One region of the Paenibacillus sp. UMB4589-SE434 genome, then DNA from elsewhere that is predicted to be linked to it. Evidence: a T-box and tRNA genes for the amino acid it is inferred to sense, from the RefSeq annotation. Region 1 holds a T-box; the other holds one or more tRNA genes.
The links. The T-box of region 1 lies ahead of QP775_RS13660 (arginine--tRNA ligase). A T-box ahead of a tRNA ligase gene usually reads a tRNA of that ligase, here a tRNA-Arg.
Positions count from the first base shown of each region.

Region 1 (15,050 bases):
CCTATAATTATGTTGCGCCCGCTCTACATACAGATGGGACTGCCCTTGTGCTCAAGCTCTGTATTCCTGGGCAAGAACTACGAAGTGAGCTTGCCGCGCTCGATTATTATGACGGTCAGGGCGCAACTAGACTTGTAGCGTCAGATGTAGAACAGGGCGTGCTTTTGTTAGAGCGTGCAGCGCCTGGACAAGAGTTGAGAACGGTTCGGGATGACGAAGTCGCAACCCGAACCGCCGCCGCCGTCATTCGACGGCTGCACGAGAACAAACGCTGGGATAGGGGGGCGGTGTCCCCCTTCCTCAGCGTAGCGGATTGGGCGCAGGGGCTCGCTAAGCTGCGCCAGACGTATAACGGCGGCACTGGTCCGCTGCCGGAGCATGTCGTGCAGCAAGCCGAACGCTGCTATGCGGAGCTGCTCTCTTCCACTCGTGAGTGGAAGCTGCTGCACGGGGACCTGCATCACGGGAATATATTAGCTTCCCGTCGTGAACCTTGGCTCGCAATTGACCCGAAAGGAATCATCGGTGAGGCAGAATATGAAGTCATTCCATACTTGTTAAATGAGGTGCCTGCCAGTTTTGAAGAAGCAATTGCCGTTACAGAGCGGAGGGTGTTCATATTCTGTGAGGAGCTTAATCTGAATCGCGAACGCTTGTTGGATTGGGCTTATGCCCATAGTGTATTATCTGCATGTTGGTTTGTAGAAGACGGGATGGACGGGGTAGACAATGCGCTATTCAAAACATCTATTTTTGAGCAGCTTCGGCTGCAACGATAAGCAAGAGTCGTCAACTCTGCTTGTCGTTTCCCATTCCCTCCGATAATCACATCTTCTAACCATAAAGCCCCTTCCATAAGGACCGCAGCTGCAGTCGTTATGGAAGGGGCTCTACATATTTAGAAAATGAAACATTTGCGCATTCCATTTCCGACAACGACTATTGTCTTGTCCACTACCTAATTAGAACGCCGCCAAAAGGAATAACTTCTCTTAGCACACGCCGGACAAAACCATCACCTTCAATATCCCGCTCCAGTTGACCGTCGTTTCGTCCCGTTTGCAGCAGTACATAACCTTGTCCGGTCATTTCCCAGTGGTAGTTCATATGTTGGCTCGCAATTGAATTGCCGTACACACAGGGCTTCAACGTTGCATTTTCTGGATAGGCCACCAAGCTGCCAATATCTACAAAAGTAGGTTGTTCCGCATCCAGCTTCATAGGATGAAGAGGACCATTGGATACAATGCCTAACAGGCCGTCTTCAGCCGAAAATTTCATTTTAACAAGTTCTCTTGTTATCACCGCGTTTTTAAAAGTTTGGACTTTACGCTCGACACGCATACCTTCCGTGTAGAACAAAATATGTTTCCATTCAAACAACAGATCCGAGCCCGCTGTAATCGGAATCGTCTGCATACAGAAACCAGCAGGAAGACCCAACATAAACTGAGCGGGACCACTCAGTCTGGATTGGATCAACTTACGCTTGCGGTACATTCCTGCAATGTCCATAAACCGATCTTCACGCTGCGAAGATTGTCCCTGAAACGATATAATTTGCCTTGGATGCAGCACATTCAGCATCTCTCCATCTTCCAATCGAATCGTCACTGCTTGGGAAAGGACCGACTCGGCTTCACTCTGAATATGCAATTCCATTCCTCCATATCCCTAACGCCGCCGCTGCCATACCATGACACGCAGCACACGTGTTAATACAAAATACAACAAGAGAAGCCCAATGCCTGTAATCACTACAGCTGCTATGCGGCGAACCTGCTGCCTCTGCTCCAGATCCTTCGTCTCAAGCTGCAGTATACGCTGCATCAACTGTTCATTTTGTCCGCGCAGCTTCTCATTATCAGAGGCTAGCTGCTCCGTTGCTTCTCTATAGTGTTGTTCGCTCTTTATAATCGATTGTTCCATCTGGTCATACTTAGATCTAAGTTGCTCTACCTCTGAAGGAATCTCAGTTACACCGGTCACCCAATCCCAAAAGCCAGCTTCCGCTTGAGGGACTGGTCCGAATGCAAAGGCTAGGCCCGTAAACATCAGCATTAATAATAAAATAGCCTTCGTACGCTTATAGATATTTATAAGCTTGTCCCCCTCTCATCACGGATATATAGGATTAGACAAAACATAAAGCAATGATTCATGTGGAAAATGACTGCTGATATGGAATATATACGATATTTGTCGAAACTAGTTTCTTTTCCTGCTGTGTATATTTTATATATAAACCGAATATAACATCCATGCAACTACTTCCTTCAATTGTTATTTTAATTCTGTATGTTGGGCCAAAGGAAACACATAATAAATGAAACCTGTCAGGCTTATTATTAAATGTCTAATGTCTAAGCACATCAAAAGAGGTCGGAGAAAGTCTCCAACCTCTTCATAAACGTGTGATTAAATTAAAGGAGATACTTCTACGGCTGGTAACAATGTTACTTTTTGCTCCGCAGCAGTAAATATACAAAATAAGGGACACCCACAATAGAAATAACAATTCCTACAGGCAGCTCCGCTGGAGCAAACACGATCTTCCCGATAAAGTCGGAACCAACTACAAGCAGCATGCCAATGACTCCAGCCACAGGTATTACCCGAGCATGCTCAACGCCAACTAGACGTTTGGCAATATGAGGGGCAATTAAGCCTACAAAACCAATACTGCCCGATACAGCCACGCAAGCACTAACAAGCCCTACACTGCACAAGAGCAGCAAGAATCGATCCCGTTCAAGACGAACCCCGAGGCTCTTAGATGGCGCGTCACCTAACATGAACATATCAAGTTCTCTCGACTTCACCATAATGACAGGAATCAGCAAAATCAACCACGGAAGAACTGTTAATATGTACATCCAGTTTGCATTCCATATACTGCCCGTCAGCCACACTGTCGCCATTTCGAAATCATTTGGATTCATCTTTAACGACACAAACAAGGTTAAGGCACCAAATGCTGATCCTACCGCAATACCTACAAGCAGCAAGCGCTGTGGGTCCAGTTGGCCATGCCGCCATGACAGTGCATAGATGATAAGTGCAGAAAGCACACCTCCTACCCATCCGAACAGTGGCATCGCCATCACGGAAGCAAAGCCTGCTTCTTTCAGCGTACCCCCGAAAAAGAGCATAAACATGACAATGGCAGCCCCTGCGCCTGCATTGATGCCAAGCAAACCCGGATCTGCCAGGCCATTACGTGAAATCCCTTGGATAACCGTCCCTGCTATGGCAAGCCCGATGCCCACCAACGCAGCAATAACGATACGAGGCAGTCGAAATTCGAAGATGACCAGATCATGTTCCGGAACAGGATTATGACGCAGCAGCGTGTTTACCACATCTGTAACGGTCATGTCGAATTCACCATTCGTCAGACTGACGTATATCATCATCAGCGTAAGGGCAAACCCTGTTCCCATCACAAACCAGAATCTGCGGCGTGTTAATAAGTTAGGCATAATCACGCCCTCCCTTTTTCCGAATCAGATAAAGGAAGAATGGAACACCAATAATTGCCGTCACCACACCGACTGGCATCTCAAACGGATAGTTTAAGAACCTGCTCAACACATCGGACAGTCCCAAGAACACAGCACCAATGACCCCTGCGCAAGGAATGATCCACTTATAATCAACACCAATTAAGAACCGGGTAATATGCGGGATAATAAGTCCGACAAACCCTATCTTACCGGCAAGCGCCACCGCTATCCCCGTCAGAATGATCACACTAAGCATCGTAACCGCCTTAATAAGTGCTGTCTTCTGCCCCAGACTGGTCGCCACCTCACTCCCGAGGGACAACACGGTAATGGAGTTAGCTATAATAACTGCGAGCACAATACCCACAATTGCAAATGGGATTGCAAATTTGATCATATCAGGGTTCATCTCGTTCAAACGTGCGTTATACCAAAAGCTAATATTTTGTGATATTTGAAAATAAGTTGCAATTGCTGCAGATACGCTACTGAGAAACGTCCCGATAATGGTGCCAAGAATGGCCATTCGAACAGGGGACGTACCTCCCGGTATGATGGACGCCAGCCCAAATATAATGCCTACACTAAGCGCGGAGCCAATCAACGAGCCGATAATCATCTCCATCGAGGAAGCTCCAGGCAGCATAATCATCATCAAGGTGATGACAAATGCCGAGCCGTCGCTAATCCCGAGAATCGAAGGTGATGCCAAGTAGTTGCGAGTCATCCCCTGCATCAAAGCCCCAGATATGGCAAGGAACGCCCCAATAAGGAGCGCTCCAATCACACGTGGCAAGCGAGAGTGCATGACGATTTGGTGGTTGACATTATCAGGGTCAAATCTGACAATGGCTTCCCACACCGTGCTGGCGTCGATATTTTTGGCACCATACAGTACGGACAATAAAATGGTCAGTACGATAGCAAACGGAGCCGCTATTAATATGATGGCCGTTATCGATTTTGAACTACGCATGATGTTATCTACTCGCTTTGCTATTAATTAGTTGTGCAGTTTTTCTGCTGCCGCTTCAATAAACTTAATCTTGCTTAACGCAGTTCCACCTTGAGCAAGCGGATCTACCACGTTTACGTATACTTTGTTGTTCTTCACAGCGTTCATGCTCTTCCAGATTGGATTGCTCTCTAGATCTTTCAGAGCGTTTGGATTGTCTTTGCTCTCAGATTCAGCAAATTGAACAAATAATACATCCGGATTTATTTCACTCAATTTCTCCAAGGAAACCTTTTCTTGAGCTTTAGCAGCCAATACTTCTGCTGGTGGCGTCAATCCAAGATCAGAGTACAATATCGGGTTAAAGAATACGCCTTGTGGATAGATCATGATGCTGCCCGCACGAATACGGAGGCTTACTACTTTCTTGTCTTTTAAGCTATCGCCGATTTTAGCCTTCGACTCTTCGATACTCTTTTTGTACTTCTCCAGTTCTTCGCTTGCTTTCGTTTGCTTGCCTGTCAACTCAGCCAGCAAGTTCAGGTTCGCTTCCCAGTCCGTTGCAATATGGGAGACCGGAATATAAGTAGCGATTTTGTTTAACTTCTCGCCTACTTCTGGCTTAGCTTTTGTGGAACCAAGAATAACGTCCGGTTTCATCTTCAAAATGGCTTCAAAGTTAGGCTGCATCTTTTCCCCTGAAGATTCTGTCTTAGCTGTAACAGATTGGAACAATTCTGGGAACTTTCCTCCCACCGTAATACCGCCAACAGGTTCAACGCCTAGTACAACAGCATCTTCCATCGATTCCATGCTGCCTGCGATTACGACACGCTCCACTTTAGAAGGAACTGTATATTCTTTATCTAAATACTTAATTGTAACGGTTTCTTTGGCTGCATCTGCTTTAGGCTGTTCTGTAGTCGTTTGCTCGGCAGCCCCCTTTGTATCTGTTCCCGTAGTTGCTGCAGTATCTGTTTTGGAACCACATGCCGAGATCACGAGCACAAGAGCCAATAACAGCGCCCAGCCCATAGCTTTCTTTGTCTTCATTGCTTGAATATCCCCTCTCTATTTGTTGCATCCAATTGATAACTATTATCATTATCAATGAGAATTATATACGAGCTGACTCATCTGAAACATGGACGAATCACGGAATTGTCATGGACATTTTTCATTAAACAGCTCTAAAGTATGTTGTATGATGCTTTCATGCGACCACGGAGAGCTCTCTCGCCATGGCTCAGAAGTGATCCGATAAGTACGATTCGACTTCACCGCCCTGATCTTGCTCCACTCTGGCGAGCTTTGAATATCCTTCCAACGTGCTAACGACTCATTCTCCTGGCATACGAGTACTAAAATGTAATCTGGATCGAGTTCTTGAAGTTGAGCGATACTTGTCGGTTCATTTAGCTCCGGCGATTGCAACGGACACCTTGACTGAATACCAAGATCACCATAGAACACCTCTGTCATCGCCTCATTGCTGTAAATATGAAATTCATGTTTAAAAATACGCACGATGAGACAAGTAGCATCCGCAATACGCTGCTTCAGAATAGCTGCGGCGTTGCTGGCTTGGTGATCATACTGATGCAGCCAACGCCTGGCTTCTTCCTCCAACTGCAGGTGCCCAGCGATTGTCATGAGTTGATCCCGCCAATTCAACTGATGCGGAACTAGTAGCAACGGCGCAATTTCCCGCAGCTTCTCACTATGTTCTGCCTCCAAGTTGTCATAACAAAGAATCGCTTCCGGTTTCGCCTGTCGCAGTGTCTCAACGTTGTCATCCCAGTATTCGTTGTACCGATAAGCACTAAGATGTACAGGGATATCATTACGATACGTATCATAGTAATAAGCTCCCCATTTCGGGTGAAGGGGTGCCGCGTAGGGAATAAAATGAAGTGGAGCGAGATACCCAAGCAGGTTAATACCTCCGAATACCGCTATCTTGCGCTGCCTGTTCTTCATATAAACTGTTGGAGCTACACCAACCTGCTGCTTAAACTTGCGACTGAAATAAAACTCGTCCTGATAACCCACCTGAGCTGCCAGGTCTTTGAGTTTCATTTCGGCTCTTGTAAGCAGCTGCTTGGCCCGTTTCATTCGTACGGAAGTCAAATAATCCAGCGCGCTCATGCCATACATTTTCTTAAACAGCTCCGCATAGTATTTGGCGCTAATATCCGCCATACGGGCGAGCTGATCCATCGATAGACTCTGATCATAATGGTTGTCCATGTACAGCTTAGTTGCTTCCAGTGCCGTCAGACTATCCTTAGGGGAATTTCGCAGATGTTTCATCATGTGATATAACATCTCCTGAAACATCGCGTGCGCACGGAACCGCTCAAGTCCATCGCCCTTTTGGAACCATCTCAACAGTTCGGTGCCGTACATCGTCCACGAGACTGATGCGTTCAGCATTAGCTCCCCTTCATTCGGGAATAAGTCGTGCGGAGGGGCAACACATTTAGGCTCTCTAGGCATCCCGCCGTCTTCCAGCACTTCATAGGCGATCGCCACAAGCTCAATCGTATCTGAAGCTGCTACATAAGCGCCGAAGGTCTGTCCAGGCGGACAGGCAAATACGGAGCCACTCTTTGCTGTATGCTCCTGCTCACCAATCGTTACTTTTCCAGCCCCCGATAGCACGATGATTAAAATATGAGTAAAGGTAAACTGCTGCGTCCACCGGACCTCACAATTGCGATGAATTATATTTACATCTCTAAGTCGAATAATCCATGCATCCACATCCTCTGCTGGGAACGATAGGTTCTCTGTTATTGCCGCTTTACTATCCATGAAGGTCCACCACACTTATGATTAATTGACGTTTGCCTGTTTACAGTCCAATGAGATGACGTTATCATTTAGCCCCATCATCACATTCGTAATTGATAATTGTTATCATTTATATGAGTATACCAAAAATTTCGCTGGAAATCGCCTCATCGCTTTTGATTAAGTGTGGGAAGATGTCAATGGTTATCGATATTGCGCGGATGACGAGTCCACAATGCAGTTGTTGTTATAATTCACACCCAACTACAGGCAGTTGAGCACAGCGCATCCTGCCAACAGTAGGCAGTTCAGTAAGTCAGCACAGCTTATTAATACCTATTTGAAGCTGCTTAACATGCATTAAGATATCATTTGTGCGCATAGTAAAGCAGGCGGTAGCCTGATTGGCGACGCCTGCCTACATTGCAGCGTTCTAGGAAGAACCTGCGGGCTCCTATTAACATTTTGCCAAGGTGAACGGACACCTATGGCCCCGTAATAGACAATTACAGCATTGCATTGCAATCGTTCGGTGAGGACTTCAACAGCCCTCTAATTGAACCTCGGCAAAACAGTGTTCCCGTTCCCACCAGAATTCACCTCGAATTACTATACTACTGATGCGTCAAGTCATACAAATAATGTATATAGTCAGTAGCAGTACCTGCCTGCCCTAACTGCCGCAGCATCGCTGTAACGTTTCCACGATGATATGTGCCATGATTAACGACATGCTGAATCAAGTCCGAGTAGCTGGTGTCCAAAGTCCCATAATGAGGATGCGAGATTTGCTTGGCTTCATCAAGATCGCCCTGCTGCTCCATAAAGTCAACGTAACGCCCAGCTAATGTGTGAAATTGTGCTTCTAATTGCTCTATGTTCCAAGTTTCCGATTCTGTTCGAATACGGCCAACCTCGGTTATCATCTCGTCAATATTGATAGTGTCATTGCTGACCGTTAACAGCCATACGTTGTCTACACTGTAGATATGCAAGAGCGTCTCCCGAATGCTCGGAAACACACTTTGCACCTGCTGAGTCCATGTAGTCGTATCTGGTAGAGCTTTCAAATGCTTTATTAGCTTTTCATTGGCCCATACATGATAACTATACAGCTTTCTGGCGTTATTCCCCATCAATACCACACTCCCATAATTGGATCTAGCCCTTTTATCATACCTTCGCTTTACTGACAATTACGGTCAGTCATGCGCAGACTTTCGTAATAATGAAGCATACGTGTCGTCACTTGAATTAGTTGGTCAATAACAAATTCAGGTTCAGTAACACGAATTGTGCCTCCATATGATAACAACAAGTAAGGCAAAGTCTCCAGCGTGCGCTCATCAAGGCAGAAACGAGCAGCAGTATCCGAGCGAGCGACCAACGCATGTCCCAATAACCAATGCGCACACAGGTCGTCAAGCGCCTGCTCCCTGCCTTCAATAACCAAAGTTACGAGCTGTTCTTTATTGTCTAAATTCGGAAGGAGCGACTGCATAAAGAATTGTTTCGCAGAGAAATCTTTTGGTTTCTCATACTGAATCTCCGTGCGATGGATCATCTTGATCCGATCCACTCGAAAGCTGCGGATCTCCTCCCGCAGGTGGCAGTGGCCCACTGCATACCACTTGCTCTTCCAATACACGAGGCCATACAGATTAAAGAGACGTGTCTCAATCACAGTCCCATAACCTTTCATATATTCAATGGATACAGCAACAAGATCCACGCCCGCAAGCTCTAACTCCTGAAGAGTCCCTCTAATGGATTCATCAACAGGGGGATGGATGACGTCCAAACCACCCGAATATCGGTTCATCGCGCTGATCTGCTCTTCGTTGCTGTACAGCCTCAGTTTCGAGATTGCCCCTTGTAATACGTCTTCATGCGGATACCCTGCTTCAATCGCAAACTTTGCTGCATGGATGAGCGTTTTTTGCTCTTCATTGTCAAACATAAGCGGAACGTCCTGAAAGTGAGCTAACAGACTGTATCCACCATGATGACCCGAATCCGATACAATCGGTACTCCGCTGGCGCACAAAGCGTCAATATATCGATACACTGTGCGAATATGGATCTCGAGCTGCTCCGCGAGCTGCTTCGCCGTCATCCGCCGCCTTGTCTTTAACAGCCATAGGATAGATAGCATGTTATCTACTTTTGACATATATGCCGCATCCCTTCACTCGATGATTAACTGGTCAAGTTGGCTGTGATACCTTATTTCATCTGAAAAGCAATCAGATACTTTACTTCATCTTAGAGGCAATCATCATCACCCATCGCAGATACCTCTTTGACACTATTTGTGTCATTTAGTGTATGCTTTTTATTATGCGATCTTGAGAGATTGCCGACATGAGGATACTCTGAAAGTTCTAACACTTGCACAAATCAGCCTCATTCTTATGGATATACCTCTCCTCCATCTCCCTCTCCTACCATTAATCAGGGTAAACGGTATACGGCCAATGGCTTGCCATGCTTGAACTTTTCACTTATTTCGTCCAACGCCTGCAGGGTGCCACTATCTAAGTTCAGCTCCACGCTGCGGCGATTCGCTTCCAACTGCTCAGCTTTGGTTGCTCCTACAATAACCGTAGACACGGCCTGCTGATGCATCAGCCACGCCAATGACAGCTCACTCGGTGAGCACCCCAAGTCCGACGCAATAGAACGAACACGTTCCACCAACGGAAGAGTCGAATCGTTAATGAACCGTTTGATATGATCATCCTTCTCCGCACGAGATCCAGCGGGAACTACTTCAGATGATGTATATTTTCCCGTTAGAATTCCACCTGCAAGCGGGAAATAAGGAATAATACCGACTCCTTGATCCAGACAACACGCCACCAACTCCTGCTCCGGTGTCCGATCGGCTAAGGAATAACTTGTCTGTGTCGACACAAAACGATTCAAACCGCATTTTCCACTAATACCAATCGCTTTCATCAGTTCCCATGCCGCATAGTTAGAAGCGCCGATGTACCTTACCTTTCCCGAGCGAACCATATCATCGAGAGTCCGCAGCGTCTCTTCAAGCGGTGTCTCTGGGTCAAAAGTATGGATCTGATACAGATCAACGTAATCCGTTTTCAACCTGCTCAAGCTCTGTTCCAACTCCAACATCAGATGATATCTGGAGGAACCGCGATCATTAGGACCTTGTCCCTTGACCAATCCTGCTTTTGTCGCCAGTACTACCTGTTGCCGTCTGCCAGCAAGGGCATTGCCAATGATCTGCTCCGATTCCGTATGTGCGTAGATGTTCGCCGTATCGATAAATGTAATGCCGCTGTCAATGGCGTGATGCAAAATACGGGCGGATTCCGTTTCATCCGCTCGTTTGCCAAAAGAATTCGTGCCAAGCCCTAATATCGATACCTTCATCCCGCTGCTGCCAAGCCTTTTATAATTCATGGTTAGTTCCTCCTGCTGAAATAGGATCTATGACTTGATGTTAAATTGAGGAAGTTACAGTCTGTATTTTATCAGAATACTGTATAAGAAGTGTAATTCTTGAAACGTCGAAGTTGATTTCTGAAATTCAAGGGGTATAATAGTATAAAATTACATCCGAATGTTCAATGATCGGGAGAGTAGTTCATGGTGGTAGTCCAAGCGAGCCGGGTTGGTGGGAGCCGGTACATTGCCAAGAATGAAACGGACCCGTGAGAAGATGCGCTGAAAGAAAGCTTAGCAAGTACGCGCGTCCGGCCAAGACCGTTATCCTGTCAGAGGGGTCAAGCTGCGGCTTGGCAACAAGAGTGGTACCGCGAATGCAATAGCCTTCGTCTCTTTTATTAGAGACGGGGGCTTTTATTATGTTATTAAGGAGGAAATCGCATGTTAAGTCAAACGCTGTTAACCCATTTAGAGCATGCTGCAGCTGCAATTTTAGAAGAATCCGGTAGTCCCATTGCGACATTCAATCCAATCACAATCGAGCAGCCATCACGTATGGAGCACGGTGATTACAGCACCAATATCGCCCTCCAATTAGCCCGCTCGCTGCGCAAATCTCCACTTCATATTGCTGAACAGATCAAAACAAGACTGGAAGAGGACGGGATGTTCGCAGGGCTAGTAAATAAAATAGAGGTTCTGCCTCCTGGTTTTATTAATTTATTTATCAATTGGACAGTGTGGGCTCAGCAGGATATGCCCGTTTTCCATGCTCATAAAACCAAAATCGTAATCGAACATACATCGATTAATCCTAACAAATCTTCGCACATCGGGCATCTTCGTAATGCCTGTATCGGAGACACGCTTGTCCGGATGCTTCAAAGAACAGGCTGCACGGTAGAAGTCCATAACTACATTGATGATCTCGGCAACCAACTTGCTGATACGGTAGTTGGCATGCTGCATACACCGATTAAGCATCAGCATGATCGTTTTGGCGATTTCTGTTGGGACTTGTATGCTCATGTGAACAAACAATACGAGCAGGACATGGAACTTCAGCAGCAGCGCTCTCATGTACTGCATGCCCTTGAAGAGGGTAACAACAATCTTGCATGGACTGGCATGCTTGTAGCTGAACGGATCGTACGTGAGCATATCGAGGAAATGGGCAGCTTTGGCATCCACTATGACTTGCTTGTCTGGGAGAGCAATATCGTCAGAGAGGGCTTCTGGGACTCAGCCTTTGAATTGCTCCAGCAGACAGACTCATTTTATCAGATCGATAAAGGCAAGCTTGCCGAATGCTGGGTGCTGCGACAGTCTGAACATGAACCACAGGGAGACGGCGCGTCAGCTTATGATGATACGACAGCCGATTCCGAGCATCATCAGGACAAAGTACTCGTTCGTTCGAACGGCATCCTAACGTATACGGCCAAGGATATCGCTTATCATCTATGGAAGTTCGGACTTCTGAACCAAGATTTCACTTATTCACCGTTTACAAATTCCTTATGGACGACTCGTGCCGGAGGAACTACACGTTCATACGGACATGCAGATGTAGTCATTAATGTAATCGATTATCGACAACAATACCCTCAAGCAATGGTCAAGCAAGCGCTGCAAACGCTCGGCTTCACGGCCCAGGCTGAGAAGCTGCATCACGTGAGCTACGGTGTGGTGTCGCTAAGCCCAAATGCCGCAAGCGAGCTGGGCATTGATACTTCTGATGGCAGATCCTCTTATGCCATGTCTGGTCGTCAGGGCATTGGAATTAAGAGTGCCCAACTGCTCGATTTAATGGAGAAGGTGATCACAGACAAGCGCTCAGATCAGACTGGTATGAGCAGCCGTGATATTGCGGCCGCAGCCATTCGATATTACCTGCTGCGCTTTAATCTCCAGACTGAAGTTGTACTGGATCTTCAGCAAGCAACAGAAATTACAGGCAACACGGGCGTATACGTCATGTATGCACATGCACGTGCGACGACTTTACTGCAGCGTGCAGCACAGGAGCATCGTATCGAGCCAACTGCACCGAAAGATATCTCCCATCTCGAAAAAGCAGAATACGCGCTGCTGCGTCATATTGCCAAATGGCCAGATACATTACAGTCCGCTTGCAAAGAGCTAGCACCGAACACGATCTGCACATATGCGTTTGAGCTTGCAACGCTGTTTAACAACTTCTATGCGGTGTGCCCTATTCTGAAAGCAAGCCGCGAGAGTCAAGTCTTCCGTGTATGGCTAACAGCCAAATTCAAGGAAACACTTTGTGACGCGCTCCAAGTGTTAGGCTTGCCGACACCGGAACGCATGTAAGCCGGCCAGGTATGGCGGGCTATTTCGACAACGGATCGAATAGCCCGCTACCATGTAATCAGCACATTGGCCCTTCACAACACTCGCATTACACCTGTTCCAATACCGCTTGGATATGCAAGCAAGCCTTTTCAACCGTCATGATCTGCTTTTCGCCGCTAGAGCGCTCTTTCAGCTCGACTAAGCCGTTTGCTGCATCCTTGCCTATCACTATACGCAGCGGTATGCCCATTAAGTCGGCGTCTTTCAGTTTTACGCCAAGCCGCTCATCCCGGTCATCAAGCAGCACCTCAACGTGATGCCGGCGCAACCATTCATACAAATGCTCTGCTACTTTGGTCTGCTCTGCATCTTTAACGGACACTGGAACAAGGTGGACCTGATAAGGAGCAATCGCTAGCGGCCAAATAATCCCGTGCTCATCATGATGCTGTTCAATGGCAGCTGACAACAAGCGGGAGATCCCAATGCCGTAACAGCCCATGACCATGTTCTGTTCTTTTCCTGCTGTATCCAGAAAAGTCGCTGCTAACGTCTCGCTGTACTTTGTACCCAATTTAAAAATATGTCCTACCTCGATCCCTTTGCTAAACTGAAGTTCACTCTCACATCGAGGACAACAGTCGCCTTCGACTGCATTCCGGTAATCCCCTATTCTCTCTAAAGTGAAATCACGTCCAGGCACTACGTGATCATAATGATAATCCACTTCATTGGCTCCCATGAGCGCGTCCTTGACCCCCGCCACAGCTTCATCCACAAGTATTGGAATAGACAACCCTCTAGGTCCTGCAAATCCTACAGGTGCTCCCGTAACACGGGACGTTGTCTCTGCATCGGCAAGTTGGAGCTCTGCTACACCAAGAGTATTCTTCACTTTAATCTCATTGACTTCGTGATCGCCTCGAACAACAACCGCAACCGCCTGTCCATCTGCCACATAAATCAGCGTCTTTATCATTTGTTGCGAAGCTTTACCCAACGCCTGTTTAAGCTGTCCGATCGTACGAATATTAGGGGTGTGCAGCTTAGTCATTACTGGATATGGTGTGATTGACTCCCCATCTGCTGTCATCTCACATTTGTTCTCATTCCTTGAACTGTGTGCAGCAATCGATTGCGCCTTCTCTAAATTAGCGGCATATGCACACGAAGAACAGGAAACAATCGTATCCTCCCCGATGGCTGCCAACGCCATAAATTCATGTGTCCCTCCCTCTCCGCCAATAGAGCCCGGATCTGCTTCTACTGCACGGAACTGCAACCCCATACGGGTGAATATCTGATGATAAGCCTCGTACATATTCCAGTAAGAGCGATCAAGCCCTTCCCAGTCCGTATCAAAGGAATAAGCATCTTTCATCAAAAATTCACGTCCTCGCAGCAGCCCGAAGCGAGGGCGCCGTTCATCCCGGAACTTGGTCTGAATTTGGTACATCGTCAAAGGAAGCCTGCGATAGGAATTCACCTCGCCCCCAACTAACGTCGTGATCACTTCTTCATGCGTAGGACCTAACGCAAACTCTCGTTCATGCCGATCATGGAAACGTATCAGCTCAGGACCGTAAAGAGCATATCTTCCAGATCGCTGCCATAATTCAGCTGGCTGGATAGCAGGCAGTAGCACCTCTTGAGCCCCCGCTATGTCCATTTCTTCTCGCACAATGTGCTCCAATTTACGAAGCATACGCCGTCCTAACGGCAAATAAGAGTACACCCCTGCCGCCGTCTGCCGGATATACCCGGCTCGCAGCAATAACTGATGGCTTACCGCCTCCGCATCGGCTGGTGCTTCACGCAGAGTTGGCGATAGCAATTGGCTTTGTCTCATTCGAAATCTCTCCTTTATGTCAAATGTGAAGCGTATCGCTGTATTCAGATGAAAACAAAAAAACACATTCGTCAGGGACGAATGTGCTCGTGGTACCACCCTATTTTCACCGGCGTACCCAAATACTCCGGCTCTCGACGTTATAACGGAAACGTTCCGGCGATGAGTACTCGTTTGCTTACTGGATAAAAAGCGCATCACGCCTATGGCATAA
Region 1 covers NZ_JASOYK010000003.1:250,642-265,691, reverse strand. Annotated here, with positions in the region: gene QP775_RS13710 (aminoglycoside phosphotransferase family protein) at 1-779, shown strand, start outside; gene QP775_RS13705 (AIM24 family protein) at 955-1,662, opposite strand; gene QP775_RS13700 (coiled-coil domain-containing protein) at 1,675-2,061, opposite strand; gene QP775_RS13695 (FecCD family ABC transporter permease) at 2,457-3,482, opposite strand; gene QP775_RS13690 (FecCD family ABC transporter permease) at 3,475-4,482, opposite strand; gene QP775_RS13685 (ABC transporter substrate-binding protein) at 4,510-5,514, opposite strand; gene QP775_RS13680 (ABC transporter substrate-binding protein) at 5,626-7,278, opposite strand; gene QP775_RS13675 (DinB family protein) at 7,872-8,393, opposite strand; gene QP775_RS13670 (helix-turn-helix transcriptional regulator) at 8,444-9,430, opposite strand; gene QP775_RS13665 (aldo/keto reductase) at 9,712-10,686, opposite strand; T-box leader at 10,845-11,068, shown strand; gene QP775_RS13660 (arginine--tRNA ligase) at 11,113-13,005, shown strand; gene QP775_RS13655 (proline--tRNA ligase) at 13,094-14,836, opposite strand.

Region 2 (15,050 bases), on a different contig from region 1:
CCCACCGAATACACTGCGGAAGCTGTCTGGATAGCTGACTTGAATCGGCACACCGTTTACTTCCATCTTGGTCACCCGTCCGGAAGGTCCTCGACTTGTCACTGCCAGCTTCTGCACTGTGCCGCTAAAAGCGGTCTTCGTTGAGGACTTAATCATATTTGTAACTTCTTGTGCCGTATAAGGCCCACGCATCCAAGCATACTCCGTCGATTCTGGAACGGTATTTAATACGATTAACCCCGTTCCTTTATCCGCTTGGGCTACAGGATTCACATTGGATTGAATAGCTGGTATTGGCCGAATGTTTGTACCGTTCTCCTTCGGATAAGCGATTTGAAGCCCGGCTTTGTTCCGGCTCGCCTCCTTTGTCACTACGTCTTCGCGAACGTAACCGAGCGCTCCGCTAGGAAGAGCGACATAATACCAGTTTTTCTTGCCTTCTTGAATAACGTCATCGGGACTGTCGACTACTTGAAAATAGCCATAGCTTCCACCCCATACTTCACTTGGATCGGCTGTCTTTCCCCCGGCGTTCGAATTAAAGATCGCCTCGATCAGCTTGCCGTTCTGCGTGAGCACTTCACCGGCAGTCGCCTCCACGGCTGACTTGATGTTAGAATGCTCCTTCTCTGTCCCATAATAAGCTTGGCTCAGCGTCGTGTCCACGACGTTGGCAATCTCGAACTTGCCGTTCTGATACAATGCAAATGTGCGTGCAGCTACCGCTTGCGCCTTTAATGTCTCTGCTGGCCAACTAGAGTAAACTTCGCCGCCCACAACGGACACAAGGTACTGCTCAAGGGGAAGCTCATTTACAAGTGCCAGTTCTTTATTATGGACACTCACTTCCATCAGACCGCGATAGGTACGTTGTGATCGTTCCGTTACTTTAATGGTGGAGTCCTTTGCAGGTTCAATGCCCCATTTCTCATTGCCATACACACGGTAATGAGAAATCGTGCCAGAACCTGTATCTTCCAACGATTGCACCAAGGCACCGGTTGCTTGTACTGGTCGAATATTAACGGCTGGCAGAGCTTGTCCGATCGTTGCTTGTACATTATCCAATGCAGCTTGAGAGCTCGCTTGTCCTACCCATACAGCAGCAGTTGTCTTGCCGCTGCTCTGAATAATGACTACATTTGCATCAAAGCTGGCATCGAGCAGCAGTTGCAGCGTCGTCTTTGCCTCGGCCAAGCTGTTATAGGTCCCGGCTTGGAGGTAATGCGGTCCCGCTATCGTCGACCGCGCACCCTGCAAAGAGGCTTGTATCGAAGCATCTCCTTCATACCGTTTGAGTGCTTGAGATGCTTCATTCTCCGTATTATAGTAACCAGCATATACGGCGTAGAATGTTGCTCCTCTACGAGGAATATGTATTAATCTGGCGGAATCAGAAACCTGAACTTTCTTAAGAACGGCTTGTGCCGTCGCTTTGTCTTTTGTTTCAATGACCTTAATTTGATACTGATCCATACTATATCGTGCTTGCGAAATACCCAGTGCCAGCTCATTCTGTGCTGTTCTCGCCTGTACTGTAATTGTTTCTGGTGAAGTCAGCGTAACCTGCTGCGTATGTCCCGGCGACTTGTTTCCCAGATTTGCAAACAGTGCGGCGCGAATGGTCTCCCCCGCCGTCACTTTCGCTTTATCCGCAGCAGCTTGGCCGCTCACCTTCGAACCGGTGTTGGCTGCCGCGGCTTGTGCATGATCATGAAGCAGCGGACTTCCTAATAGCAAGGCACTCGCTGCTAAACATAATAATGTGCGTCTTACTCGAATCATCTAACAACATCTCCTTCTCTCCGTTAAAACAAGCTGTATACTCATATACGCTGGACGCGTGTATTAGTTTTTGTCTGGCATTGGGATGCCTAGATGGGCATAAGCCTGCGGCGTCGCAACACGTCCGCGTGGAGTACGCTGGAGAAAGCCGATTTGCAACAAATAAGGTTCGTACACATCTTCAATTGTCTGACTTTCTTCTCCAATCGTTGCCGCAATCGTGTCCAGACCAACCGGACCGCCGCGGAAGTTCATAATCATCGCCTGCAGCATCTTATGGTCGATCTGATCGAGGCCCAACTGGTCAACCTGAATGGACTTCAGCGCCTCATTAGCCAGTTCTGTCGTAATAATTCCATCTCCGCGGACCTGTGCAAAGTCACGGACACGCTTCAACAGACGATTCGCAATTCGTGGTGTTCCCCGCGAACGAATTGCAATCTCATCCGATGCATCTCCCAGCACCTCAACGCCAAGAATATCAGCGGCACGTGAGACAATGTAGCTAAGCTCATCTGTCTTGTAGTACTCCAAGCGGCTGACGACTCCAAAACGATCACGCAGTGGAGCAGACAACAATCCAGCACGTGTTGTAGCACCTATTAGCGTAAACTTGGGCAGATCGAGCCGAACTGATCGAGCACTTGGACCTTTGCCGATAATAATATCAAGCGCAAAGTCCTCCATCGCAGGATACAGCACTTCCTCTACTGTCCTGTGCAGACGATGAATCTCATCGATAAACAGAACATCGCCTTCCTGAAGATTCGTCAGCAGTGCCGCCAAATCTCCGGGACGTTCGATGGCTGGACCTGAAGTCGTACGTATACTGACACCGAGCTCATTCGCAATAATATTGGACAATGTCGTCTTCCCAAGTCCAGGCGGCCCGTACAGCAATACGTGATCGAGTGCTTCCTTCCTCATCTTGGCAGCCTCAATGAACACCTTCAGATTGTCCTTCACCTGCGCCTGCCCAATATATTCATTTAAATATCGCGGCCGCAGACTAAGTTCAACCGCTTGATCCTCCATCATGAAGTTGGCCGAAATAATACGCTCGTCCATTCGTCAACCGCCTTTCTTTCCTCTAAAAACGTTCTGATCTGGCAAAAAGCCATGGCAAAGGCGAAGTTAGACATCCTGTCAGACACCTTGCTGCTAATCCCAATCTAGTACAACTTAAGCCTTAAATAACTGTTGCAATGCCTTCTTCATTAAAGAATCCACACTTTCATCCGCATGGACACGATGCTGTAGTTCATGCCATGCATGATCCAGCTCGTTATCCCTGTAGCCTAACGCCTTCAGCGCTTCGCGTGCTTCGCTCCATGCAGGATGTCCATCATCGCTTACAATTGTCGGTGTATCCAAGAATAGGGATTGTGCCGTTAAGCTCAAATCCAGTCCAATCGAATCCAGCTTGTCCTTCAGATCAAGCACAAGCCGCTGTGCCGTCTTCTTGCCGATACCCGGCAGCTTAGTTAGAAACGCAAGGTTTTCTTGCTGAATCGCCATCACAACTGCTTCTGGCTTGCCCCCTGCCAGCATGCCAAGCGCTACCTTGGGTCCGATGCCATTTACATCAATCAGGCGTCTGAACAGCTTCTGCTCCTGACGACTGCTGAATCCGTAAAGCAATATAGCGTCTTCACGAACATGATGATGCGTATACACCGTAACGGGCTCAACTGACTTGGCAAATACATATGGATTAGGACAATACACACGGTAGCCGATTCCATTCACATCAATGATCACATACTCTGTCTCTAAATGGGCTACTTGCCCTCTCAAAAAATCTATCATCGTCGCAATACCCCGTTCAATTGGTCTTGTAATCCGCTCGAGTGCGCATGGCAAATCGCGATGGCCAGCGCATCCGCCACATCGTCAGGCTTAGGAACCGTCTTCAGCTTCAAAAATAGCTTTACCATCTCTTGCACCTGCTTCTTCTCTGCCTTGCCGTAACCAACAATTGCTTGTTTCACTTGCATGGGCGTATACTCCGCAATCGGAATACCACGCTTGGCCGCAGCCAGTATCGTAACGCCCCGTGCCTGACCTACCGAGAAAGCCGTCGTAACGTTGCGATTGAAAAACAACTTCTCCACTGCCATAGCGTCAGGCTTGAATTGATCCAACAACTGCTCCGTCGCCTCGAACACTTGCAGCAGCCTCACCTCGGGTGCGGTAGTTGATTCGGTCTGAATCGATCCGAACTGCACAGGAGTAATTCTACTGCCCTGCTTATCAACAAATCCGAACCCAACTATAGCAATTCCCGGGTCAATCCCCAAAATGCGCAAAAAAAATCTCTCCCTTACCGAACCATGTCACAAGCGAACATATGTGTTCTCTTATTATAACATAGATCGGCAGGAAGAGAATGAGACTTGAGATGATCCAATTGATTCAATTTCGCACTCGAAACGAACTTAAAAATTCACTATTAGCCTTCCATATCAAGCACTTCATCTTTTGTTTTTGCGGGATGAATCCCTTTAAATGCCACTTTGAGCATCGGTGGTGTTACCAATGTAGTTAATATAACCACGATGACAATCGGGGTAAAGTACTGCACGTCAAACAAATTGCCCGCAAGTCCGGTGGTAGCAATAATGAGTGCTACTTCACCACGAGATACCATACCAGCACCGATACCGATCGCACTTTTGCGATTGAAGCCAGTTAATCGTGCACCGAATCCACATCCGATTAATTTCGTTACAATCGCAATCAGTGTAAACACAACTACAAACCAAATATGTTCGCCCAGACCTTCGAATGAAACTTTTAATCCTACGCTCACAAAGAAAATCGGGACAAATATCGCATACGCAATCGGCTCAATCTTGTGCTCAACCTCGTGCTTAAATTTGGTTTGGGAGATCGCAATTCCGGCTGCAAATGCTCCAATAATCCCAGCTACACCAAGCCATTCTGCACCGTAAGAGAAGAAGAAGCAAATAATAAGTGCCGCACTAATAACAGCTTCCGACACTTGGAGTGGAGCGAGCCACTTCATCACACGCGGCACGACAAACCATCCCAGCACAATCGCGCCTGCGAAGAACAGTACCTTTTTCCCGATTACCAAACCAATAGAGACATCGGCACTGCCGCCTAGAAAGCTCAACATAAAGGCCAGCAAAATGACAACTAATACGTCATCAACCACTGCTGCTCCTAATATAGTCGTACCTTCACGCGAGCTGAGCTGGTTCATATCCTTCAACGTCTGGACAGAAATACTGACTGACGTCGCACATAACAGCAGCCCAACAAACATAGCTTGTGTGCTATCCAGTCCGAAGGCCGCACCTCCGGCATACCCCCCTATGAAAGGAAGAATAATACCACCTATAGCAACTGCAAACGCAGATTTCCAATTTTTCTTTAACTGTTCCATATCTGTTTCCAAGCCTGCGATAAACATCAGTAAAATGACCCCAACTTCGGCCATCTCGGAGATCAGATGACCTTCATTGACCCAACCTAACACTGCTGGACCGATCAAAATTCCTACGACCAACTTGCCTAAAACACTTGGTTGTCCAAGTCGCACAGACAAGTCTCCGGCCAGCTTCGTAGCCACCAAGATAATAAGTAACATTAGCATAAGTTCCATACACATTCCCCTTTCAGCAAACCTTAGTATAACCGTAAACCGACTTTATCTTTTATCGGATTCTTCAACATGGGCAAGCCTATTACAGTATGCTGTGTGCATACCTATACTTGAGATCTGGCGAAGATCATACAACAGTACTGCGAAGCATGGAAGCAGCACCGTATATAGGCAAAAAAAGAAGGACGTCGGTTACGGCGTCCTGTTTGGGTTTCCCTCATCTATTATTACGTTAAGGCAATGTAGTCGGTTTCATCACTTTCTTGGTATCTTCTACCGCATAATCACTAAATGTGGAAAGCACACTATTATATTCATCTATATCTGTAATTCTAATCCCATCCTTAAGCTGTTTGATCACTTGAGGCGGTAATGCACTCTCTACTGATTCCACATCCAATTGGAAAAACGTTCGAATCACTTTCTCCTTTTCAGGTGTGCCCTCGTATAAGGTTAATTTTCCGTCACGGTCTACACCAATAAACGCATTCCGCTTGCATGTCTCCGACAGATCATCAATTTTCTGCTCCAGTACAACACGGTTATGCTCATCGAAGGAAGCTATCCAATCCGGATGGTCAAGTAAAGAACGCACAATCTCAGAAGAAGGCCTGGAACCGAGAATATCGTCTGTCTGACCGCAAATATACTGCATACGATGCACAACGATGTAATGTGTATTTCGGTCAGATAACCGCTTCATCACTTGTTCCGTCAACGCGTCCTTATGGATGGCGTTCGCCTCGTGCAGCGGGGCAAATGTTTCTGCAACTGCATTCATCTGCGTCTCGCTTGCGTCAGTCTTCTCTCGTGTAGCATCCATAAGTCTTACTCCAATGACGAGTGCCCCGATAAATAATAGCAATGTAGCTAACGACCAAAGCGGCCGCTTCCAGCGTTTTAGAAGCTTTTTGAGCTGATTCATGCGAAAAGAGAACCATGTATTGGAACGATGCTCCCCAGTCATAACAATCCCCTTCATTTCCACTTTTTTTATAGTGTGGCCAAACGAAGGGGAACTCTATACTTATTAAATTCAATTCATCTATTCATGTTTGTGCCGAGCTGATTACTCATGCGAAGCAGGCAGCCATGTGCTGCGTCGAGCGTTGCGCATGACGGCAATCGCCATCAGTACCAGTATTATAATGAGCGTGCTTAGTGCTGCAATCGGCCAATCAAATGGCAAATCCATATCCATCAATACCAGTTGGGCTCCTTGCAGCAACTTGGAAGGCATCCATCCACTAGACGCTGGAAGCAGACCCGATAGAATACTTGTCATCATAGCGGCGGCCAGCGCAGCAAAAGCTGAACCACCTGCATGATTAAGCAGTGAGCTCATCGCTACCGTAAGACTTGATATCCATATGAACCATCCTAATGCAAGGCAAGCTGCTGTCACGCCGGATAATATATCGATATGCCCAATCAACTGCTCCGTGTAATACCAGGAACATAAATAACCAATCAAGACTGAGGGAATAGTCAAAGAGACGGCTCCCGCCCACTTCGCCATCATGTAGCTGACATGGGATACCGGCTTAATCAACAGCGCAGCAGCCGTTCCAGACTTTAATTCGCCTGATACCGCTCCCATCAAGGCGAGTACAAGTACCAATAAACCAACGGTATTGAATTGACTTAGTGTTTGACCAAGCACCTCGCCTGGCACAGGGAGTGGAATCTTTATTATCGAGCCCTCCGGCAGGCTCCCAGCCATCGACAAAATGTCAGGCATAAATTTCATGGTGACTGGCTGAGCAATACCCAGAGCAGCAAATACTAACGGCACCCAAATCCATTTATAATTACGCAGCATTTCCTTACATTCTTTCTGGTAAAGAACGAACCACGTTCTCATGATCCCACCGCCTTCATAAACAACTGCTCTAATGTGTTTACGCCTGCTTCAAAGCTAACGAGCGGAATTTGTTGTTCGTGAATCTGCCGCAACAAATAATCCCTTGCTTCATCATAACCCTGTACAGTTAATTCGGCTCGTGTGGAGCGGATCTCTGCTGCTTTAACAAAAGGGAGTTCCCCCAATTTGTGCAGCCAGGCAAGTGCAGCTGGCTGCTGCTCGACCTCAATCGAAAACAGAGGATCAGTTGATTGTTTGCGCAGTGTATCCCATTGACCCTGCATCAATATACTTCCTCGTTTCAAAATAATAAGCTCATCACACAAATCTTCAGCATCATGCAGCACGTGAGTGGAGAACAAAATAGTTGTACGACGTTTCAGCGATTGAAGCAGTGCCATAACCTCACGCCTGCCAATGGGATCGAGCGCAGATACTGGTTCATCAAGCACAAGCAGTTCTGGCTGCGCAATCATGGCTTGGGCAAGACCGAGCCTCTGCTTCATTCCGCCCGAATATCCACCGATGCTCCGCTGCCCCGCGTCCGCCAGTCCTACTATTTCTAGCCACTCATCCGCAGCAATACGGGCTTGACGCTTGCTGCTGCCTGTTAATTGCGCCATCATTTGCAGCCATTCACTGCCATTCATCCAATAGTGAAAGCTTGGTGACTGCGGCATAAATCCAATCCAGCGTCTTAGATCCCCTTGATGTTTCTTACCCGTCTTATCAATCATAGTAACCGATCCTGAGCTTGGTTTGGTTACGCCTGTCAGCATATGAAGCGTTGTTGTCTTCCCTGCTCCATTCGGACCGAGAAGAGCTGTACAACTGCCGCTCGGTATCTTAAAATTAACGGCGTCGACTGCTTTATGACTGCCGTATTCTTTGCTTAATTCGGATATGACGAACTCGCTCATCTTTGCTCCTTTCTGCCTATTAAGAAATAAGCAATGCATCCAGGCATGTTTAACAATATAATAATGGCCAACCAAAGTCCTTTAGGTCCGTTAGTCGACTCTGTCTTATCTAGCGATACTAAAGCCACAACCATTAATATAAGTTGTATGACAAGCAGCGGCATAATGATATTCCACGGTATATCGGACCATGACATATTCATAACGATGTCCCCCTCTTATTCAGCAGTGAAATACTTCCCTTCATTCCACTCACCTATTTAGCTGCTTTTCTCCATGGTCTAACGACGAAGAGAATGTATAAGATAGTGGGCAAAGGGATACTGATAAATCCCCACAGCGCCCATAACCACGGATAATAGCCATGCTTGCGTGCATGCAGAAACAAACAGGTGCCTTGTGTGATCAACATAGGGACGAGCACACACAATACCCACAACGGAATATCACTCCCATTATTCATGAGACGTCCCTCTTCTCCGTCGCTTGATTTTATATTCTCGTGTGAGCAATCCGCCCAGGACGCCGATCAATAACACGAACTGCAGCAAGACATATACGGATATATCGGTCACTGCCAAAGCCAATCCACCTAGCAACACGACAACAGCAACCAACCACAACACACTTAATTCACGCCAAAGTGCTTGCTTTTGCCTTTGTTTATGTTCCGTAAGCATAGCAATCAGATACTTCTGATCGGGGATCGGCTCCTCTTCACTGAGGACATCAACTTTGGCAAGCTCTCCCTTGAGCAGAGCTGTCCATTCCTCTTCTGTCTCTGGCAACTTTTTAGGATCCATGTCTTATTTCAGCTCCTTTCGAATGTGCTCAATACCATAAAAGACACGGGATTTGGCAGTTCCTTCGCTCAAGCCAAGCATCTCTGCTATTTCCGGATAGGTATAGCCATAATAATGCTTTAATAAGATCGCAGCCCGCTGCTCCGGTGGAAGTTTTCCTAAGGAATCTAGCAGATCTGTCCACTCTTCATTATGGGCCTCCATCTGAAAACGCATTGAGCGTATGGCCTGCTCCTGCCAACGCTTCTCGACTTTTTGTCTTCTTATCAGATCAACATAGATTCGAGTAGCTATTGTAATCAACCAGGACGAGAATTTGGAGGAACCGTTGTACAAATGCAGCTTCTCCATGCTCTTAAGCATCGTATCCTGCACGATATCATCTGTTAAAGCCGGATTCATCGTCAACTTCAACACATAGTTCCGAACAAAGGTGTAATTCTGTTGTAACAGGAGGGCGAGTGCAGCCGTGTCCCCTGCTCGAGCAAGGTCAATAGTATGCTGTTCGGTAATCGCTCTCACACCCTTTGTATTTAAGTTGTATCGACTGCAGTCCCAAGTAGTACGATGAAGACTGTCCATTCGTTCAAAGCAATGCAAAAAATATATTTTATAATGTTTAGGAAATCATTTGTGAGCTAATATCAGATAAAACCATCTATTAAATTGGAATGATGTTATGTAGAGAGGAAATTGCTTGAAGTAAGATTTGCGGAAGCTATCTAATAAGTATGTATATCTGAATGTTATCCCAGTCAATCATCAATCGGAAGTATAATAAAAAAACAAAAACCGTCGGCACATAACCGACGGTTCTTCATATTAATGGTCGGGACGACACGATTTGAACATGCGACCCCTTGGTCCCAAACCAAGTGCTCTACCAAGCTGAGCTACGTCCCGAACTACATTATGGTGCCGGTGAGAGGACTCGAACCTCCACGGTTTCCCTCACGATTTTGAGTCGCGCGCGTCTGCCATTCCGCCACACCGGCATATCAAGTTGTAAAGATGGCGCGCCCTGAGAGATTCGAACTCCCGACCTTTTGATTCGTAGTCAAACACTCTATCCAGCTGAGCTAAGGGCGCATATAATGGAGCGGACAACGGGATTCGAACCCGCGACCCTCGCCTTGGCAAGGCGATACTCTACCACTGAGCTATGTCCGCATATCTTTAATTTTCTCGTTCATACGGCAATATACTCTTTCTTTCGCCGTGTCCCGTTTCGCGAGGACATGATCTAATATATCAGACTAAATATTAAAATGCAAACTTTTTTTCTGATTTTTTTAGTGGTATTTTTTTCTTGACCTCAATGAATCGTCGTGATAAATGGCATAAGCCGTTACCTATTTCGCTTCGTCATCATATCTTTTAATAATTGACTTTGTAATGTGAAATGCCTTTCCCCTTATAATCACGAATTTGGCCATGTAAAAGGAGGTGTGCCTTGTGAGCGAATCGTTATACATCCACAATGTCGGTACCCTTTATGAACCTACTGGCTACGCAAAGGCTAACCGACAACTTGTACTTGAGCTGGCGAAGAAAGGGGTACACGTTCGTTTTACGCCAATTCACGCTGAGCAAGTAAGAGTACCGCTTGATCCCAATGTAGAAGCCATATTGGGAACCTTGACACACACACCGCTGCCACCAAGACATCCCATGCTGTTCCACTATCCCGCTTACCATTTTGTGAAGTCGAGTGTGCAATATACAATTGGGATGACCATGTTTGAGTGCAATCGACTTCCCTTCAACTGGGCAAGAAGATGCAACATGATGGATGAAATATGGGTGCCTTCCACCTTTAATAGAACTTCCTTCGCCCAGAGCGGCATCCCGCTGCACAAAATTCACACCATGCCCTATGGTGTCGATTCCGTCCTGTTCCAGCCGCGACCAAGCACGATTCCGATCCCAGGGAGAAGACAATATGCGTTCCTTGCTGTCTGCTCTTTTGATGAGCGCAAAGGCATCGAGACGTTAGTATCTGCCTTTTTCGAAGAATTCGATGAATCAGAAGATGTATGCCTAATTTTGAAAACGAGAGCCTCCAGCGAGCAGGAAATCTTACAACAACAGCATTATATTGACCGGATATCCGTGCAAGTAAGCGATAAACCACGTCCTTCTGTCATTTTATTATCAACGACTGGAAGTTGGTCCGAAGAGCAATTGGCTGCGTTATACAATACTGCTGATTGTTATGTCCTGCCAACAAGAGGAGAAGGCTGGAGCTTAACCGTGATGGAAGCCATGGCATCAGGCTTGCCCGTCATCACGACTAATTGGTCTGCTCATTTGGATTTTATGAACGATAGCAACGGCTATCTGATCCAAGTACAAGGATTTGTGGCATCTAATCCTGCTTATCCTCGGCTGTATTGGGCTATACCTGACAGGAACCATCTGCGTCTGCTCATGCGGCATGTATACACTCATCCGGAAGAAGCCGCTGCAAAGGCTGAGCTAGGAAGACGCATCTTAACTGAACAGTATACTTGGGAGCAGAGTGCGACTCAGATGATTAGCAGGCTTCAGCAACTGCACAACCTCTAAGAATGGAGGGAGAAATAGAGTGATCAGCTTAATTATACCTACTATTCATCAGGTCGATTTGGTTCAGCAATGCGTCAATAGTTTCCGTGCAACCATCAACGATTTGCCTAACGAAATTATCGTTGTTGATGATGGGAGTCCTCCCCCCGTTCAACAAGCTTTGTCCGCGTGGGCAGCATCAGAGCAACTTAGGCTCATCACACGAACAAGTAACGGCGGGTTCAGCAAAACGGTGAATGAAGGCATTGCGGCTTCACTCGGCCATTATGTAGTACTCGCGAACAATGACATTATCTTTGAGCAGATGGGCTGGCTGAGCCAAATGCTGCATACGATGAATTCTTCTCCCGATATCGGCATTGTCGGTGCCCGTTTGCTTTATCCGAATCAAACCATTCAGCATGCAGGGGTGTTTCCTTCTACTAGAGGTTACTTTGATCACCGTTATCGTCATCAGCCTGCCGATTATCCACCTGCATTAGCTATCGAAGACGTCAATGCGGTTACAGGCGCCTTAATGCTTATACGTAGAGACGTGATCCACACGATTGGCCTGCTATCTGATTTATATTTTATCGCCTATGAGGATGTAGACTACTGCTACAGAGCTAGGAAACAAGGTTGGCGAGTCGTGTATTGTGGAACAGCCTCGGCTGTACATCTGGAAGGCTATACGCGCGGCACAACTAGAGCTAACAAAAACCGTTATTGGCGCCATAAGGAACTGGAAGCCAGAAGGCTGTTTTGGGCAACTTGGAAGGGAGAGCGTCTATAAGACATGTCAACTTTAGAAGTTGTATACGTATTGGAGAAGGTTGGATTATCCGGCGGCATTAAAAATGTGATCGAACAGGTCAATCGACTGCATCAATCCGGTGTTAAGGTGCACTTATTTGCTCTCGACGGGCAGCCTACATGGTTTCCACTTCACATCAAAATTAGAAGCTTCGCGAGCTATACGCTTATGTTTAAAGAATTAAAATCCATGCATGCCATCAAGATTGCTACATGGTGGAGGACCCTGCCGGTCGTCTGGAACAGCTGCGATCCAAATCAAGGCGGTCAAGGGGTCCCTTTATATTTGGTACAGGATATTGAAGAAAGCTATTATCCAAATCTGCCCGATATGCAGGAACGAGTCAGACAGACCTATCGCCTGCCTGTCCGCATGCTTACTATTGCAGACTGGACCACCAATGAGCTGCTGCATCGTTTTCGACAACATGCCACCAACATTTCTATCGCGGTTGATCTCGATATGTTCAAGCCTAATCGCACCCACGACTATGATCCATACCGCATACTGGCCTGCTCCCGCAAAAGCCAGCATTTAAAAGGGTTCGAGGTTACGGTTCGCGCCATACAAGGGGTATGCAAATACGTACCACAAGCGTCGCTAGTTACTTTTGGCATCGAGCCACCACGGATAAAAGGCATCTCCAACCTACATTTTGCTCGTCCCACGGATGAGAGCGTCTCTAATCTGTATGCCAACTGTGGTGTGTTTGTACAGACATCCTATCACGAAGGCTTCGGTCTGCCGATTGTAGAAGCAATGGCATGCGGAGCCCCTGTAGTGACTACAAAAGCAGAGGGAAACGAGGAATTTTGCAAAAATGGCTGGAATTGCGTCTTGGTCGACAAAGGTGATGCTACAGGTGTAATGAACGGAATTATCCGTATCTTGCAGGATCCGGAATTCGGAGCGTACATTGCTGCTAAGGCTGTGGAAACAGCCCAATTATACAACTGGCCCCGTGTGATGCACAATTTGACGACCGTGTTCAATAGCCTTACGCCGCAGACGATCTGATAGTAGGACTGAAAAACATACAGGCGACTCACGACTAGCAAGGGGCGGGTTTTGTATTTCGTATACTCTTACCTGACCTCTTGCTTATAGGCATGTCCAGTAAAGTACGTCTACATCCTCCTCTATTTCTTATACGTACACAATCGAAGTCATTACACTCCCAATTAAGGGTAAAGGAGGAATTACGAGTCATGATTCAAATTATATGGCAAGGCAACATGTTTGATTCAACCGGCTATGCCAAAGCATCCAGGCAGTACGTGCTTGCCTTGCATGAAAGCGGCGTAAATGTGAAAGTTGAAGCATTTTCATCCAACATGCCGGAAGTCGTCCTGCCCCCAGAACAACAGCAGATCTTGAAGCATTTAGCTGCCAAACGTAAAGCTCCCGGCAAAAAAATATATTTATACCACTACATTCCGGATATGTGGAAACGCAAACTTCAAGCAACGATCGGCTTTACGTATTGGGAAACGTCCAGGCTTCCAGATGAATGGGTATCCGCATCCAATCAGATGAATGCCCTCTTTCTACCAAGCTCCAATAACATGGAAGTATTCCGTACGTCCGGCGTACGTGTTCCTATGTTCCACATTCGGCCATGCCTTCATTATCCGCTTCATTCATTCCGCGCTGAAGATGTGCCCTCCTACTTGCACCAACTGCCACCATTCCGTTTTCTCGCCGTTTGCTCTTGGATTGAACGCAAAGGATATGACCTGCTGCTCAAAGCATTTATGCAAGAATTTAGTGCCGCTGAGCCTGTCTCTTTAGTGATCAAAACAGCCGGTAATCACGATATCTACAATGTGCTTCAGAACATGAAGCACACAGAGCGCTTGTCCCATGAGCCTGCTCCCATCTATGTAGACCTGCATACCCGCAGTGAAATGGAGATGGATGCCTTATACCGCAACTGTCACGTATTTGTACACCCCAGCCGCGGAGAAGGTGTAGGATATCCCATGCTTGAAGCAGCAGTCAGAGGTTTGCCGATTATTACTACGGGCTGGGGCGGCCACATGGATTTCCTGAACGAACACAACAGCTATCTAATTCCGTTTCAGTTGGTACCAGTTAAGCCTCAACCTTACTATTACGGTTATAAAAGCAATCAGTTATGGGCAGAAGCCTCAGTCGAGCAATTAAGAGTATTAATGCGGCAAGTCTTGAACGATTACCAATCCGCTTCTCTTAAAGGCCTAGCCGCGCAACAAGCAGCCACCACCCACTTTACGCCCAAGGCTGCTGCCCAAGATATGATTCATGCGCTTCAAACACTGTCCGGTTATAAACTGAACTAGACGGTCTCACTCTGCTGGTGGATGATAAGTGATCCCAGCAAATACGGCATTCCACAGCAGGTCGCTGTGTTCATCCCACTCGGCTGGAAGCTCAAGTCCACATGTATTGGCGAGCGGCCAGCCACAATCAAACACTTCTTTTCTGCTGACTGGATTCACCACCAGTAATCGAAACTGATTGGCTACACGTGCAGCCAGTGCCGCCTCCAGTTGAACAGCTTCTTCAAAGCTGGCATTCAAGCGAAAAAACAAAATCATTCTACTTTGCTCGGTTTTCTGCAAAAACCGGGCTATTCTGCGTTGTAATGTTGCATGAAACTCGGGATATTTGTGCGTGATTCCTTCCAACTGTTCGCTAACTA
Region 2 covers NZ_JASOYK010000001.1:2,382,965-2,398,014, forward strand. Annotated here, with positions in the region: gene QP775_RS10005 (SpoIID/LytB domain-containing protein) at 1-1,785, opposite strand, end outside; gene ruvB (Holliday junction branch migration DNA helicase RuvB) at 1,849-2,853, opposite strand; gene ruvA (Holliday junction branch migration protein RuvA) at 2,968-3,594, opposite strand; gene ruvC (crossover junction endodeoxyribonuclease RuvC) at 3,591-4,094, opposite strand; gene QP775_RS10025 (cation:proton antiporter) at 4,238-5,416, opposite strand; gene QP775_RS10030 (BofC C-terminal domain-containing protein) at 5,649-6,383, opposite strand; gene QP775_RS10035 (ABC transporter permease subunit) at 6,486-7,280, opposite strand; gene QP775_RS10040 (ABC transporter ATP-binding protein) at 7,277-8,200, opposite strand; gene QP775_RS10045 (PLDc N-terminal domain-containing protein) at 8,197-8,403, opposite strand; gene QP775_RS10050 (sigmaY antisigma factor component) at 8,457-8,663, opposite strand; gene QP775_RS10055 (DUF5345 family protein) at 8,656-9,003, opposite strand; gene sigY (RNA polymerase sigma factor SigY) at 9,007-9,585, opposite strand; tRNA gene QP775_RS10065 (tRNA-Pro) at 9,830-9,906, opposite strand; tRNA gene QP775_RS10070 (tRNA-Leu) at 9,917-9,998, opposite strand; tRNA gene QP775_RS10075 (tRNA-Arg) at 10,016-10,092, opposite strand; tRNA gene QP775_RS10080 (tRNA-Gly) at 10,099-10,173, opposite strand; gene QP775_RS10085 (glycosyltransferase family 4 protein) at 10,459-11,571, shown strand; gene QP775_RS10090 (glycosyltransferase family 2 protein) at 11,591-12,346, shown strand; gene QP775_RS10095 (glycosyltransferase family 4 protein) at 12,350-13,384, shown strand; gene QP775_RS10100 (glycosyltransferase family 4 protein) at 13,576-14,688, shown strand; gene QP775_RS10105 (DUF1796 family putative cysteine peptidase) at 14,695-15,050, opposite strand, start outside.
Region 2: it encodes a tRNA-Arg, which carries the amino acid that the T-box ahead of QP775_RS13660 (arginine--tRNA ligase) is inferred to sense. The anticodon was not compared.